DNA from 4 places in the Parabacteroides goldsteinii genome. Region 4 is predicted to be linked to each of the others. Evidence: riboswitches for the same ligand, from Rfam matches in the RefSeq annotation. Region 4 holds a riboswitch; each other region holds the start of a gene.
The links. Region 4 has a riboswitch for cobalamin ahead of K6V26_RS19915 (cysteine-rich CWC family protein). Riboswitches for the same ligand answer to the same signal wherever they lie in the genome.
Positions count from the first base shown of each region.

Region 1: another riboswitch for cobalamin. It lies ahead of K6V26_RS17500 (TonB-dependent receptor); the one in region 4 lies ahead of K6V26_RS19915 (cysteine-rich CWC family protein).
Region 2: another riboswitch for cobalamin. It lies ahead of K6V26_RS07075 (ABC transporter substrate-binding protein); the one in region 4 lies ahead of K6V26_RS19915 (cysteine-rich CWC family protein).
Region 3: another riboswitch for cobalamin. It lies ahead of K6V26_RS28230 (porin family protein); the one in region 4 lies ahead of K6V26_RS19915 (cysteine-rich CWC family protein).

Region 1 is NZ_CP081906.1:4,028,704-4,031,867, reverse strand. It holds gene K6V26_RS17505 (O-acetylhomoserine aminocarboxypropyltransferase/cysteine synthase family protein) at 1-989, opposite strand, end outside; cobalamin riboswitch at 1,109-1,311, shown strand; gene K6V26_RS17500 (TonB-dependent receptor) at 1,443-3,164, shown strand, end outside.
Region 2 is NZ_CP081906.1:1,496,079-1,499,242, reverse strand. It holds gene K6V26_RS07080 (iron ABC transporter permease) at 1-691, opposite strand, end outside; gene K6V26_RS07075 (ABC transporter substrate-binding protein) at 701-1,861, opposite strand; cobalamin riboswitch at 1,910-2,119, opposite strand; gene cobI (precorrin-2 C(20)-methyltransferase) at 2,186-2,884, shown strand; gene K6V26_RS07065 (hypothetical protein) at 2,920-3,164, opposite strand, start outside.
Region 3 is NZ_CP081906.1:6,856,864-6,860,027, reverse strand. It holds gene priA (replication restart helicase PriA) at 1-966, opposite strand, end outside; gene K6V26_RS28230 (porin family protein) at 1,036-1,635, opposite strand; cobalamin riboswitch at 1,903-2,101, opposite strand; gene K6V26_RS28225 (carbon-nitrogen hydrolase family protein) at 2,142-3,164, opposite strand, start outside.
Region 4 is NZ_CP081906.1:4,698,381-4,701,544, forward strand. It holds gene accC (acetyl-CoA carboxylase biotin carboxylase subunit) at 1-951, opposite strand, end outside; gene K6V26_RS19915 (cysteine-rich CWC family protein) at 953-1,168, opposite strand; cobalamin riboswitch at 1,228-1,425, opposite strand; gene K6V26_RS19920 (threonine/serine exporter family protein) at 1,562-2,329, shown strand; gene K6V26_RS19925 (threonine/serine exporter family protein) at 2,326-2,814, shown strand; gene K6V26_RS19930 (DUF6064 family protein) at 2,839-3,164, shown strand, end outside.

The DNA of each region.
Region 1 (3,164 bases), 670 kb from region 4:
TCGTAATATTTATTTCCTTCCAGATCCGGATAGTTTACCCAGGCTACCTTGTCGCAATTCTGAAGCCATTTAGCTACGGCCAGTGCATTTTTACAATGCTGCGGCATACGCAGATGCAATGTTTCCAGTCCGAGGTTCAGCAGGAAAGCATTTTGCGGAGACTGGATAGAACCCAGGTCACGCATCAACTGGCTGGTAGCCTTGGTGATATATGCCAGTTTCCCGAATGTCTTTGTGTAAGTCAGGCCATGATAGGAGTCATCCGGCTGGCAGAGGCCCGGGTATTTGTCTGCATGCGCTTCCCAATCGAAGTTACCGCTGTCGACGATACAACCTCCTACGGCAGTCGCATGTCCGTCCATATATTTGGTCGTAGAATGCGTAACGATATCGGCACCCCATTCGAACGGGCGGCAGTTGATCGGTGTGGCAAATGTGTTGTCAACGATCAACGGTACGCCATGTTTGTGAGCGATACGGGCAAACTTTTCAATATCCAGTACCATCACTCCCGGGTTGGAGATCGTTTCACCGAACAATAACTTCGTATTCGGGCGGAATGCCTTGCTGATTTCCTCTTCGCTGGCATCCTGGTCGATGAATGTACATTCGATGCCCAGCTTTTTCAGGGTAACAGACAGCAGATTGTATGTTCCGCCATAAATACCGGTTGCGCTTACGATATGGTCGCCGGCTTCGCAAATATTGAAACAGGCAAAGAAGTTGGCTGCCTGTCCCGATGAAGTCAGCATTGCTGCCACACCACCTTCCAAAGCGGCGATCTTGGATGCTACGGCATCGTTGGTCGGGTTTTGCAGACGGGTATAGAAATAACCACTCTCTTCCAGATCGAACAGTTTCGCCATCTGTTCGCTGGTCTCATACTTGAAGGTAGTACTCTGATAGATAGGCAGAACGCGCGGTTCTCCTTTTTTAGGCTGCCAGCCACCCTGCACACACAAAGTTGCCGGCTTGAATGAATTGCTCATATTATTAAATGTTTGCTATGTAATTATATTCTGCTGACAAAAGTAAAGAATAGTTCGTTCCATTAATACAAATCTATGATCATTTATAAAAAATAGGGTACTGTTTAAAAATAATCTTTACCTTTGCCTCCGGTTTTGGTGTCACAAATCCAGTTCTACGGAAAAGTGATGAAAAGGGAATCAGGTGAAAATCCTGAACAGACCCGCTGCTGTAAGCTCCGCCAAAGTCGTTGAACACAACTCAATCCACTGTTCGCAATGAATGGGAAGGACGTTCAATGACGGAGTAAGTCAGAAGACCTGCCAGAATCAGTAGTTTTAAGCTTTCGAGGAATAAGGCTGAAAAACATGTAAGTAAGGACTTGACTGTATTTGGTAGGGAGTTCCGGCTGTTCATGTGGTCCATTCTGTTTTATCGAAAGCCTGTCGTTAATATATAATGTTTTTGATGGGATGAGAGGTTTCATACATGTATTTTTGTTGTTTATTTGTTTGTTTCCTGTAAGGCTGGCGGCGCAAGACAGGGTCACGTTGTCGGGAGAGGTGAGGGGAGAAGATGGTGCTCCGCTTCCTATGGTTACTGTTGCCATCGAAAATACGACGGCAGGGACATACACCGACGACCGGGGACGCTATTCACTAAGTCTGAAACCCGGAAAGCATACTCTTATAATTACCTTGTTGGGTTATAATACAATAAAAACAACTCTCGATATCCGCAGGAACAAAACGCTTGATTTCGTTATGGAAGAAAATTCCGTAACCCTGAATTCTGTAGAAGTGTACGGTAAATCGAAAACACAGAAGATCAAGGAAGGTGCTTTCTCGGTAAATGCCCTTGATGTAAAATCGCAGATCAACTCGTTGAAGAATCTTACTGATATAGTGAACCGGACGACCGGAATAAAGGTCCGGGAAGAAGGAGGAGTCGGTTCTGATTTTGATCTTTCCATCAACGGGTTATCGGGTAATTCTGTCCGTTATTTCATTGATGGTGTGCCATTAGACAGTAAAGGTAGCAATGTGACGCTTGCCAATCTACCTGTCAACCTGATCGACCGGGTGGAGATTTATAAAGGGGTGGTGCCTGCCTTGTTGGGAACGGATGCATTGGGCGGTGCTGTCAACATTATAACCAAGGCGGAGAAGGAGAACTTCCTGGATGCATCTTACAGTATTGGTTCCTTTCATACACACAGCGCCGACCTGAATGCGCAGTTTGTGGAACAGCGCACAGGTTTGATTGTGCGTCCTACCGTTGGCATCAACTATTCGAAAAACGATTACCGGATGAAAGATGTGCAGATGCGTAACGAGACAGGCGATCGGTTTATCAATGGCAATCCCAAACGTTTCCATGACGGTTATTTCTCGCTTTTAGCACAGATAGAAGCAGGAATAGTAGGTAAATTTTGGGTGGACGAATTATTTGTGTCGGCTTCCTACTCCAAAACAGACAAGGAATTGCAGACAGGCTCCGTACAGACCAAAGTGTATGGCATGGCGGAGCGTAATTCAGATGCGTGGAATGTGTCGGCGCGGTACAATAAACGCAACTTTCTCACAGAAAATATGACATTGAAGGCGACCTTATCACACACATGGGATCATTCCATCACCGTTGATACCGCCTACCGTAAATATTATTGGGACGGTGGCTATATCGTGAGCCAACGTAACGAAATCAGGGGCGGCGAACCTACCATGCGCCACTATAAGCGTCCGTTGACTATCGTGCGTGCCAATTTGGATTATCAGCTGAATGAGCATCACGGCTTTAACCTGAACTATAATCTGAGCCGGACAGGCAACGACCGCTATGACGATTTAGACCAGAGTTTCGAGCCGTCTAACGATGCGGTAACCAAACATATCGTCGGACTGACTTACAGCCAATCGCTTTTCGACGGCAAGATGCAGAACGTATTCTTTGCCAAAGACTACGTGAACCATCCTAATATCCGGCAAACCGATCAATCCACCGTAACCGGCTCGGACAAAGTACAAGGTTCGACTACGAAAAACTATTTAGGATACGGAGCCGGACTGCGTTATACGTTCTTCAACCCGTTGGCTGTAAAGATTTCATACGAGCATAGTGTACGTTTGCCTATTGCCCGGGAACTGTTAGGCAACGGAACGACCGTCTATGCCAATGTGGCGTTAGAGCCGGAG
Region 2 (3,164 bases), 3.2 Mb from region 4:
CGCCGAGAAGCATCAGATTCAATGTCTTTATCAATAGGAACGAAAGAGGGATCAGGATAGCCATAATCGCTACGAAAAGCATCATCTGATTACCGGAGACACGCGAGAAACTTCCCAGCCCCCAGATCACATAAGCACGGATATCTTCTTCCACACTAAAAAACTTCAGGACTCCGATTACCGCATTCGCCACATAGCCGATCATCACACCGATAATCAATAGCGTCACATTCCCTTTTACCTTCTGCGAAACATAAACGATCAGTGCCATGACAGACAAGGAACCGACTATGGCCGCAATGGATAAGGCAATCTCCCCCATAAAGCCCAGCTTACTCAACGCCACGCCTCCCAGACTTCCGCTCAGTAAAACAACGAAGGCAACTCCCATACTTGCACCGGAACTGATACCCAATACAGAGGGGCCGGCCAACGGATTGCGGAATACGGTTTGCATCTGAAGCCCGCTGATCGCTAATCCGGCTCCGGCGACTAATGCCGTTAAGGCTTGCGGAAAGCGTGATTTCCAGATAATATTCTGCCAGGTGACCGGTTCGTCGCCATTGCCGCAGATGATATTCCAAACCGAATGGAAGGGTATCGAAACAGAGCCCAACACCAGATTCAGAAACAACAACACGACGATCGAGACAAAGATCACAAACATCAGGAAAGTGTTAGAATACTTCATCGTACCCATTTATTTAAGTAAATCATAATAGACAGGCGTATGATCCGGCAGTAGATTCGGATGGAAGATATGCAATAAATCGCCCAGCACCACTTCCGGCTCGGTCGGCATGCTTTCGTAAAAAGGTTTTTCCCTCATGTTGCAATAGATCACTCCTTTTTCCTTGAAGGCACGGAAGTCTGCATAACGGGGATCCTGATCTTTCAGTGATTTATAAGTATATATTCCCGGATAGCTGTTTACGATACGCCAGTAGTCGGCTTCGTCGGCCTGGTTATAGACGGTCTCGAAGTCGAGCGTCACACCGCCGGAGCGATCGTCGTCTTTCAAAAAGTAATCAGCGCCGGCATCTTTGAAAAGTTGTGCAAGGAAGCTCTTTCCTCCTACTGCATACCAGTTACCACCATGTATTTCGCCACTGAACACGACAGGACGTTTCTGCACTTTACCTTCGGCTGTCAGCTCTTTCAGCTCGTTGTAGCGGTTCTCTATAGCCAAGAATTTTTCATTGGCTTCCTGCTCTATCCCGAGTAACAAACCGACGAACTTGATCCATTCAGCCTGCCCCAGCGGTGTCATTTCTTTATATCCCAGATGAGGAATCAGAGGGATACCGATATCTTTCATTGTTTCATAGCCACCACGCTTAAAAGGTGAGATCAGGATCAGGTCGGGATTGATACTCATGATCACCTCATTATCGAAGTTGCCTTCGATCCCGATCTTTGCCGTCTTTCCTTCCTTCAGCTGATTATTGATAGTTTTATTAAACAGATGGCGCGTACTCGTAATGCCGACAACCTTATCCTCCGCTCCCAACTTAATGAAATTGGATAATTGCAGGGAAGTCATACAGATAGCACTACGTACAGGTGTTTCGATAACCGTATAATCCGCATGAATCCCTTCCGGCTTCGTCCCCCGGGGAACCAAAGCATACAGGAAATGCGTACTTTCTTCATTCTGCGGATCATGTATATCCACCAGCGTATAATCATCTTTATAGGTCAGTTGAAAACCTTCGGCATGCTTTGGTGTCACCTGAACCCGGCTATCCGTCATAGTCGTTTGTTGTGAAGAAACATTCTTTTTCTCCTGTTGATTTCCTTTCGATGCACACGACGTAGCCAATAGTGCAACCAGGCAACAACCTGCTAAATACTTGTTCATATTCATATTCTTTTTATCCGACACAAACCGTCCGAACCCACGAGGACAATCGCTATGTGAAAAATGGCAGGTCTTCTGACTTACTTCCATCCCGAAAGCCTTCCCGGCGAGGCTGTCTCTCCGCCAGTGGCAAAAGGTGTTATCGGGATGTTACTGAAGTTTTACAGCAGCGTGGACTGTCCGGGATTTCCACCCGGTTCCCTTTTAATCTGTCTCCATGAACAGGAGTTTTACAGAACCGATTTCGATCGCAAAAGTAATAAGAAGTTTGCAACTTTGCACTATTTTCAGCACATTTGCACCCCAAATAAAAACAAGAATAAAATGACTTACCCGATCAGTTTCGTATCATTAGGTCCCGGCGAACCGGAACTTATCACAGTGAAAGGTCTCCGACAACTTCAGAAAGCAGATATTATCTACTGTCCCGCCACCCGTAACAGGCAAGGTGAAATCCTCTCACGTGCCGCCGATATCGTACGTGCACTGGAAATAAACGAAACTGCCATCCGCTGCTTTATGCTTCCCATGAGCAAAGACCGCACGGAAGCCTGGAAAGCCTACGACGCCCTCTACAACGAAGCCGCCGCAAACTATGCGGAAGGCAGACAGATCGTTATCGTAGCCGAAGGCGATGCCGGCTTCTATTCTTCCATCCAGTATATATATGACAAGTTTATAGAGACGGGAATCGACGTTCAGCGTATTGCCGGAATCCCCGCCTTCATCGCTGCCGGAGCATTGGCCGGCTTGCACATTGTCAAACAGGAAGAACAGATCATTGTTATCCCCGGCACTCCTTCCGCAGAAGAATTGTCAGAAAAGATAAATGTCGGATACGTGATCGTCATTATGAAACTGTCGCAATGTGTGGAAGCCGTACATGCATGTATTCGCAAGCATCCGCAGACACAATTCCATTATTTTGAAAATGTAGGGACGGATAAAGAATACTACACCTCCGACCGGCAAATCATCGCAGAGAAATCTTTCCCCTATTTCTCACTGATGATCATACAATAAAAAAAATTACTATCCCAATTATTGTATCGCAAAAACTATACGGATTCTATGATACCGTTCAGACGGTTCATATGGTAGCGGAGCGACTGGACAGATTCCCAGTTCTGATGCCCCGACTTGCACAACTCACGTGCACTCACTAATACTCCTGAAATGTGACTGCTGATCTCTTCAATCTTTTTATTCGTTTCATTATAAAGAGTTTCAGTCTCTTCCGGTGAATAGATAGAAGCAGATTGTGCCAACGATTCAAGTAACTTCATCTGATAGACTCCGGCCC
Region 3 (3,164 bases), 2.2 Mb from region 4:
TATCAGCCGTACATAAATTTCCGTCTTACCGCTGGAAGTAACTCCGTGAAGCAGGCAAACATCTTTAGAAGTAAAGGTATCATGTATCTCGCTATACGCTTTCTCCTGTGCCGGACTAAGCGAACTGAGAGGTTGCAAACGGCATACCGGAACCTGCAAACGCCCCACTTCTTTTTCATAGCTTTCAAGGACTCCCCGTTTCAGCAACCCGTCCAATATCGTTGATGAACAACCACTGCGTTCCAGTAATTCTTTTTTGGATACTTCCACGGTTAATGCCGGATTTAATGCGTGGCTCAGATCAAGGAAGCAAACCAGCAAAAGTTCCTGCTTCTTGGCCCGCTTAAAATCAGCAAAGGCTTCCTGCAAACGTTCTTCGGTTGCATATTCCTGAGACAGACGGATAAATGTCTGCATCTTCGGAACAAACCCGCGTTTCATCTCTTCGCTGACCTCCACTGCCCCACGGGCCATCAGGGAAGCAACTACGGGAACGACATTGCGCAGGCCTGTTTTCTTTTCCAACTCCGAAACTGTTAACTTGAGCACTCCTTTAAAAGCATCCAGCACAGCCTGCTCATTAGGACGCAAAGGACCGTCCGCCTCAAAATCGGCATTATAGGTGACAGCCGTCTCGCTTTCCAGTTTCAGCCCGGAAGGTAAAGCCGCTTTATAGACATCTCCCAGTTTACACATATAATAAGAGGCGATCCATTTCCAAAAACGAAGTTGCGGCCTCCGCAACACAGGGCTGGCATCCAGCAGGGCGTAAATCTCTTTTGTCTCAAAGTCCGTATTCGGCTTGCGTTCATGTACTTCCATCACAATGGCAGTGTAGTAACGTTTCTTGCCGAAATGAACAATGACTCGGCAACCGGGAGTTACGGCTGCCTCCAGATCCGTCGGAATACTATATGTATAGCTATTCTCCAACGGCAGGGGTAGTATGACATCTGCATATTTCATTTCCGAGGCCAAAAGTAACAAAAAAGGCCGGACTGTTAAAGCCCGGCCCCTCATATCTTCTGTCTGTTATCAGAACAAGATAGCGGCTGTCACCGACCATCCGCGGTTCTTGGCATTCAGATCATATTTTTCCGCACTGTAATTATCAGTCAGTCCCAGGCCATAGTTTATACCGACCTGCAAATGGCTGATCAGTTCCACACCTGCACCAAAATTAAGACCGGCACTAAAGTTTTTCGCTTTCACCTGTCCTACTACACTTCCGGGAATCTCCCAGAATTTATCGCCACCTACACGGAAACCGATATACGGACCGGCAGCCAGATATCCTTTAATGATAGGCAATCCGAATTTCCATTTCAAATTCACCGGGACATCGATATAATCTGTTTTCACATTCGTGGAAGTTCCTGTCTCCGATTTCACATCCATCCCTTTCTGTGAATAGAGGATAGCCGCATCCAACCCTACTCCAATCAGAGGAATCGTTGTCTCGATCATCGGACCGATCTGGAAACCAGTCACATTATCCGCTTTCAGAATATCTGAATTCAAATGAACGGACGATATATTCAAACCGCCTTTTACCCCAAACTTCAATTGGGATTTAGCGGGAACAGCAATAAATGCCATCAAAATAATCAAAACTAAACCTGTAACCTTTTTCATATTGCCTGTTTTTTATAAATACTATCTGCAAATAAACATACTTTTCCAATAATAAACAAGTATTCCGTCTTAACTGTTCAGTCTTTGAAAAAGAAAAGCATGGACCACCGACGGAGCTCATCCCGTCAACCGAACCATGCTTCTTTTCCTAATTATTATGGCAAAATAATTAAAAACAGATCCTAAAAGGACAGCAAACTGGGAATGGAACAAGAATAGAAAGACATCAGATGTCTTGTTTTTCTCATCCGGCCTTTCCTCGAAGCCGTCGAAATAATATGCCTTGCAGGTCTTCTGACTTACTTCCGGATCAAGCGCCTTCCCATTCCCCTTACAGAACAGTGGCAAAAGTATGCCTGATACGTTATGAAGCTCACAGCAGCGGGACTGTCCGGGATTCACACCCGGTTCCCTTTTAATCCTTACCCGCGGATACAGGCTCGGAACAATGCATAGCGCAAATATAGAGATATTTTTACATCTTATGGTAGCAGATCCTATAAATTTTATTTATTATGTTTACGATATTCATCTATTGCGTCTTTCGCCGGAGCTTTAATCAATTTTTGTTCACGAACAGCACGGGATTGATTGAAATAATCGTCCAATAACTGAATATCAAATTCATCTATCATCCGGTCTGCTGAAATCGAATCATGTTCACTGGTGATCATCACTGCCCCTATACGTCCGGGATCAGAGATAGAAACAAGATCACCGTACTTTCTTTTCAAAGCGGTCAATTTCTCCCAGTTATTATCGAGATGTACCAATTTACGGTCAAGGTTGACTGTAGCCACAGCATAATTATAATAGTTCGTACTTGAGGCGACCATCTCTCCCAATGGGTTACGTATCTCCGACGGAGCATTCAGAAAACCATAGGCACAAACAAAATAAGCCTGACAGGAATAAGCCCATTTGCTTTGTTCCAAACCTCCGTGATACATTGATGGAAACAAAATTATGTCCGGTTTTTGCTGAGCATACCGTTCCCTCAACTCATCAAAATTAAGATCGAAACAAACAGCACAAGCAACAGTCCCGAAATCACATAGCAGGAGTTCTGCTTCATCAGAAGGCATGATCTCATTCATTTCCTGGATAGTAGGAAAATTCTTATTATATATACCGGCTACTTTTCCACGTCGGTCAAGCAGTATACATGAATTCCACCAGCTTCCGTTTTCTTCCCTTTTGGTTCCAAAAGCAATATAACAGTGATTATCTTTTGCTACCGAAGCCAGGTAATCCTTTACCTGATCTTTCCTTACTTTATAATATTCAAACTGCTCTGCCGTAGTTAATCCGGAAGGACGATCGCATGCTTCCGTTAATAATATCAGATCCGGCTTATGTAATAACACTTTTGACAACTGCCTTTGCCAGTAATCGATCATCTGATCGACCATTTGCTGATAACTCATCTGATTATTTACGGAAACCGCAACCCCTCCACCTCCGATAGTGACTATTTTCACCGGATTCTTTGCCCGGGCTGCCAACACGACTGTAAAAACAGTTATAAA
Region 4 (3,164 bases):
GTTAGCCACCCGAATCTGTTCTTTTACCAGATCGACGCCTAAAACTTCCTCGGTAATCGGATGCTCCACCTGGAGACGCGTATTCATTTCCAGAAAATAAAAATTCCGATGTTTGTCCACCAAAAACTCAATGGTACCAGCACCGGAATAGTTGACAGCTTTTGCCGCAGCAACAGCCTTTTCACCCATATTTTTTCTTAACTCGGGAGTGATGAACGGAGACGGACTTTCCTCCACGATTTTCTGATTACGGCGTTGAACGGAACATTCACGTTCGCAAAGATGGATTACATTCCCGTGATTGTCACCCAATACCTGAAATTCGATATGATGAGGTTCCTCTACGAATTTCTCCAGATAAACTGTGTCGTCACCAAAAGACGATAACGATTCCGAACGGGCAGAATGATAAGCCTCCACCACATCTTCTTCTTTATAGATCAGTCGCATCCCTTTTCCTCCGCCTCCCATAGAGGCTTTCAGCATAACGGGGAAACCGATTTCCTTACATATCCGAACGGCTTCGGCAGCATCCAGCAACGGTTGTTGCGTTCCCGGAACAACCGGCACACCAGCCTCGATCATCCGCTTACGGGCTGATATCTTATCGCCCATCGCCTCCATCGTCTCAGCAGCCGGGCCAATAAAAATAATATTTTCCTCTTTACATCTGCGGGCAAAAGCTGCATTTTCCGAAAGGAAACCATAACCGGGATGAATGGCATCGGCTTTATGAATTTTTGCCGCTTGGATAATCTTTTCAATATCCAGATAACTATCTTTTGATGCAGCAGGCCCTATCAGGCAGGCCTCATCAGCATAAAGTACATGTCGTGCTGCCCGGTCGGCTTCCGAAAAAACAGCCACAGACTGTATTCCCATCTCCCGGCAGGAATGCATCACACGTACGGCGATCTCGCCACGGTTTGCAATTAATATCTTCCGTATCATATCAATGCTTTAAATGTTTATAACGGGGATTCACCTCACAGGCATAGAAATATTTCTTGATCTCATTCAAACAGGAGTTGCACAAACATCCCGGATAATGGACCTTCACATAAGCAAGCTGGAGTTCATCCAATTTCACAGGCACACAATGACAGGCGGATATATCATCTACCCGACAAACAAAAGAGTCCCCACAACGCGGACAATCTTTCTCCATAAATCTGATAAATTTAGAATAAACAATCATTTCGAACCCGTATCCTAACCCACGAGGATATGAGCCTTTAACGAACGGCAGGTCTTCTGACTGACTCCCATCCTGAAGCCTTCCCGACACATGTCAGTGGCATAAGTTGTTTTCAGAATGTTATTAGAGCTTCACAGCAGCGGGACTGTCCGGGATTTACACCCGATTCCCTTTTAATCTGTATTTCCAGAATCAAAAATACAGAACCATTTCGGTGCAAAACTACAAAAATAAAAGACAAAACAATGATATAAAATAAGTTTTTTATACTTTTGCGCCCCGGTTTAGGTTTATCGCCCGTTTTTCAGCCAGCAAAAAGAAACATTCCGGAATAGAATCCGGTTCATATATAAAAAGTACGACATGAGTAGAAATGAATCTTTGCTACCCGTAGCCAAATTCATCGCAGAGTACTCCGCCCATATGATGGGATGCGGGGTACACACATCCCGGGTAGTCCGGAGTTCCAAACGAATAGGAGAAGCATATGGCGCTGATGTTAAAATCAGCATTTTTCAGAAAAATATTATTCTGACGATCTCCGACAATGATACGAAAGAAACATACAGCGAGGTGATCGATATCCCCGCCCTTCCGATAAGTTTCGAGAAGAACGCCAAACTGAGCGCTCTGAGTTGGGAAACGTATGACAAACATTTGTCGCTGGAAGAATTAAAAGATAAATATGAGGAGATTATCGCCAGCCCGCACATCGATCCGCTTTTCGTTCTGATACTGGTAGGTTTTGCCAATGCCTCTTTCTGCCGCCTGTTCGGGGGAGATATTACTTCGATGGGGATTGTCTTTTCTGCGACTATCACCGGTTTTTTCCTGAAACAACAGATGCAGATACGGAAATTCAATCATTACATAATCTTCGTGGTATCGGCCTTTATTGCATCGCTTTGTGCCTCTACAGCGTTGATATTCGACACGACCTCGGACATTGCACTGGCAACGAGCGTCCTGTTCCTGATACCGGGCGTACCGCTGATCAATGGGGTCATCGATATTGTCGAAGGGTATATACTGACCGGTTTTGCCCGGCTGGTCAATGCACTGATGCTGATTATCTGTATCGCGATCGGGCTTTCTTTCACATTAATGATGGTAAAAAATAATTTGATATGATAGTATTGGATATTCTTTTAGACGGACTTTTTGCAGCCATTGCAGGTATTGGTTTCGGTGCGATTTCCGACCCACCTATGCGGGCGTTTCCTTACATTGCCTTGCTGGCTGCCGTAGGCCATGCCTGCCGATTCTGCCTGATGACTTTCTTTGGTGTGGATATCGCCACCGCCTCCCTGTTCGGGGCATTGGTGATCGGATTCGGTAGTTTGTGGCTGGGAGGCAGGATTTACTGCCCGATGACAGTGCTTTATATCCCGGCTTTATTGCCGATGATCCCAGGCAAATTTGCCTACAACATGGTTTTCTCGCTGATCATGTTCCTCCAGACGATGGACGAACCGGTACAGAAAGCGAAATATATTGAAATGTTCATGTCGAACGGTTTCGTTACCTTCACCGCGATCTTCATGCTGACGGTCGGTGCGACACTGCCGATCTTCCTCCTGCCGGGTAAGGCTTTTTCATTAACACGACGCAAATAAAATCATCAGCATACGAATAACTCTATGGAAATTTTCTGGAAAACGATAGGACTCTACAATACAGCAACCTGGGAATGGCAACTGGGAATTATCCTGATCGGGATAATATTGACCGTCCTGCTGACCCGCAACCCTCAGCCGTGGGTAAAGAACGGAATGAAAATCTATCTGATTGCCGTCTATCTGTGGATATCGGTCATCTATTACTACATCTACTGTGCCGAGCGCAGCTACAACGAAGTGATGGCCTTATTCTGGGCGATCATGGCGATACTATGGGGGTGGGATGCCTTGTCAGGATACACCACTTTCGAACGTACCCGCAAATATGACTGGTTGGCGTACTTCCT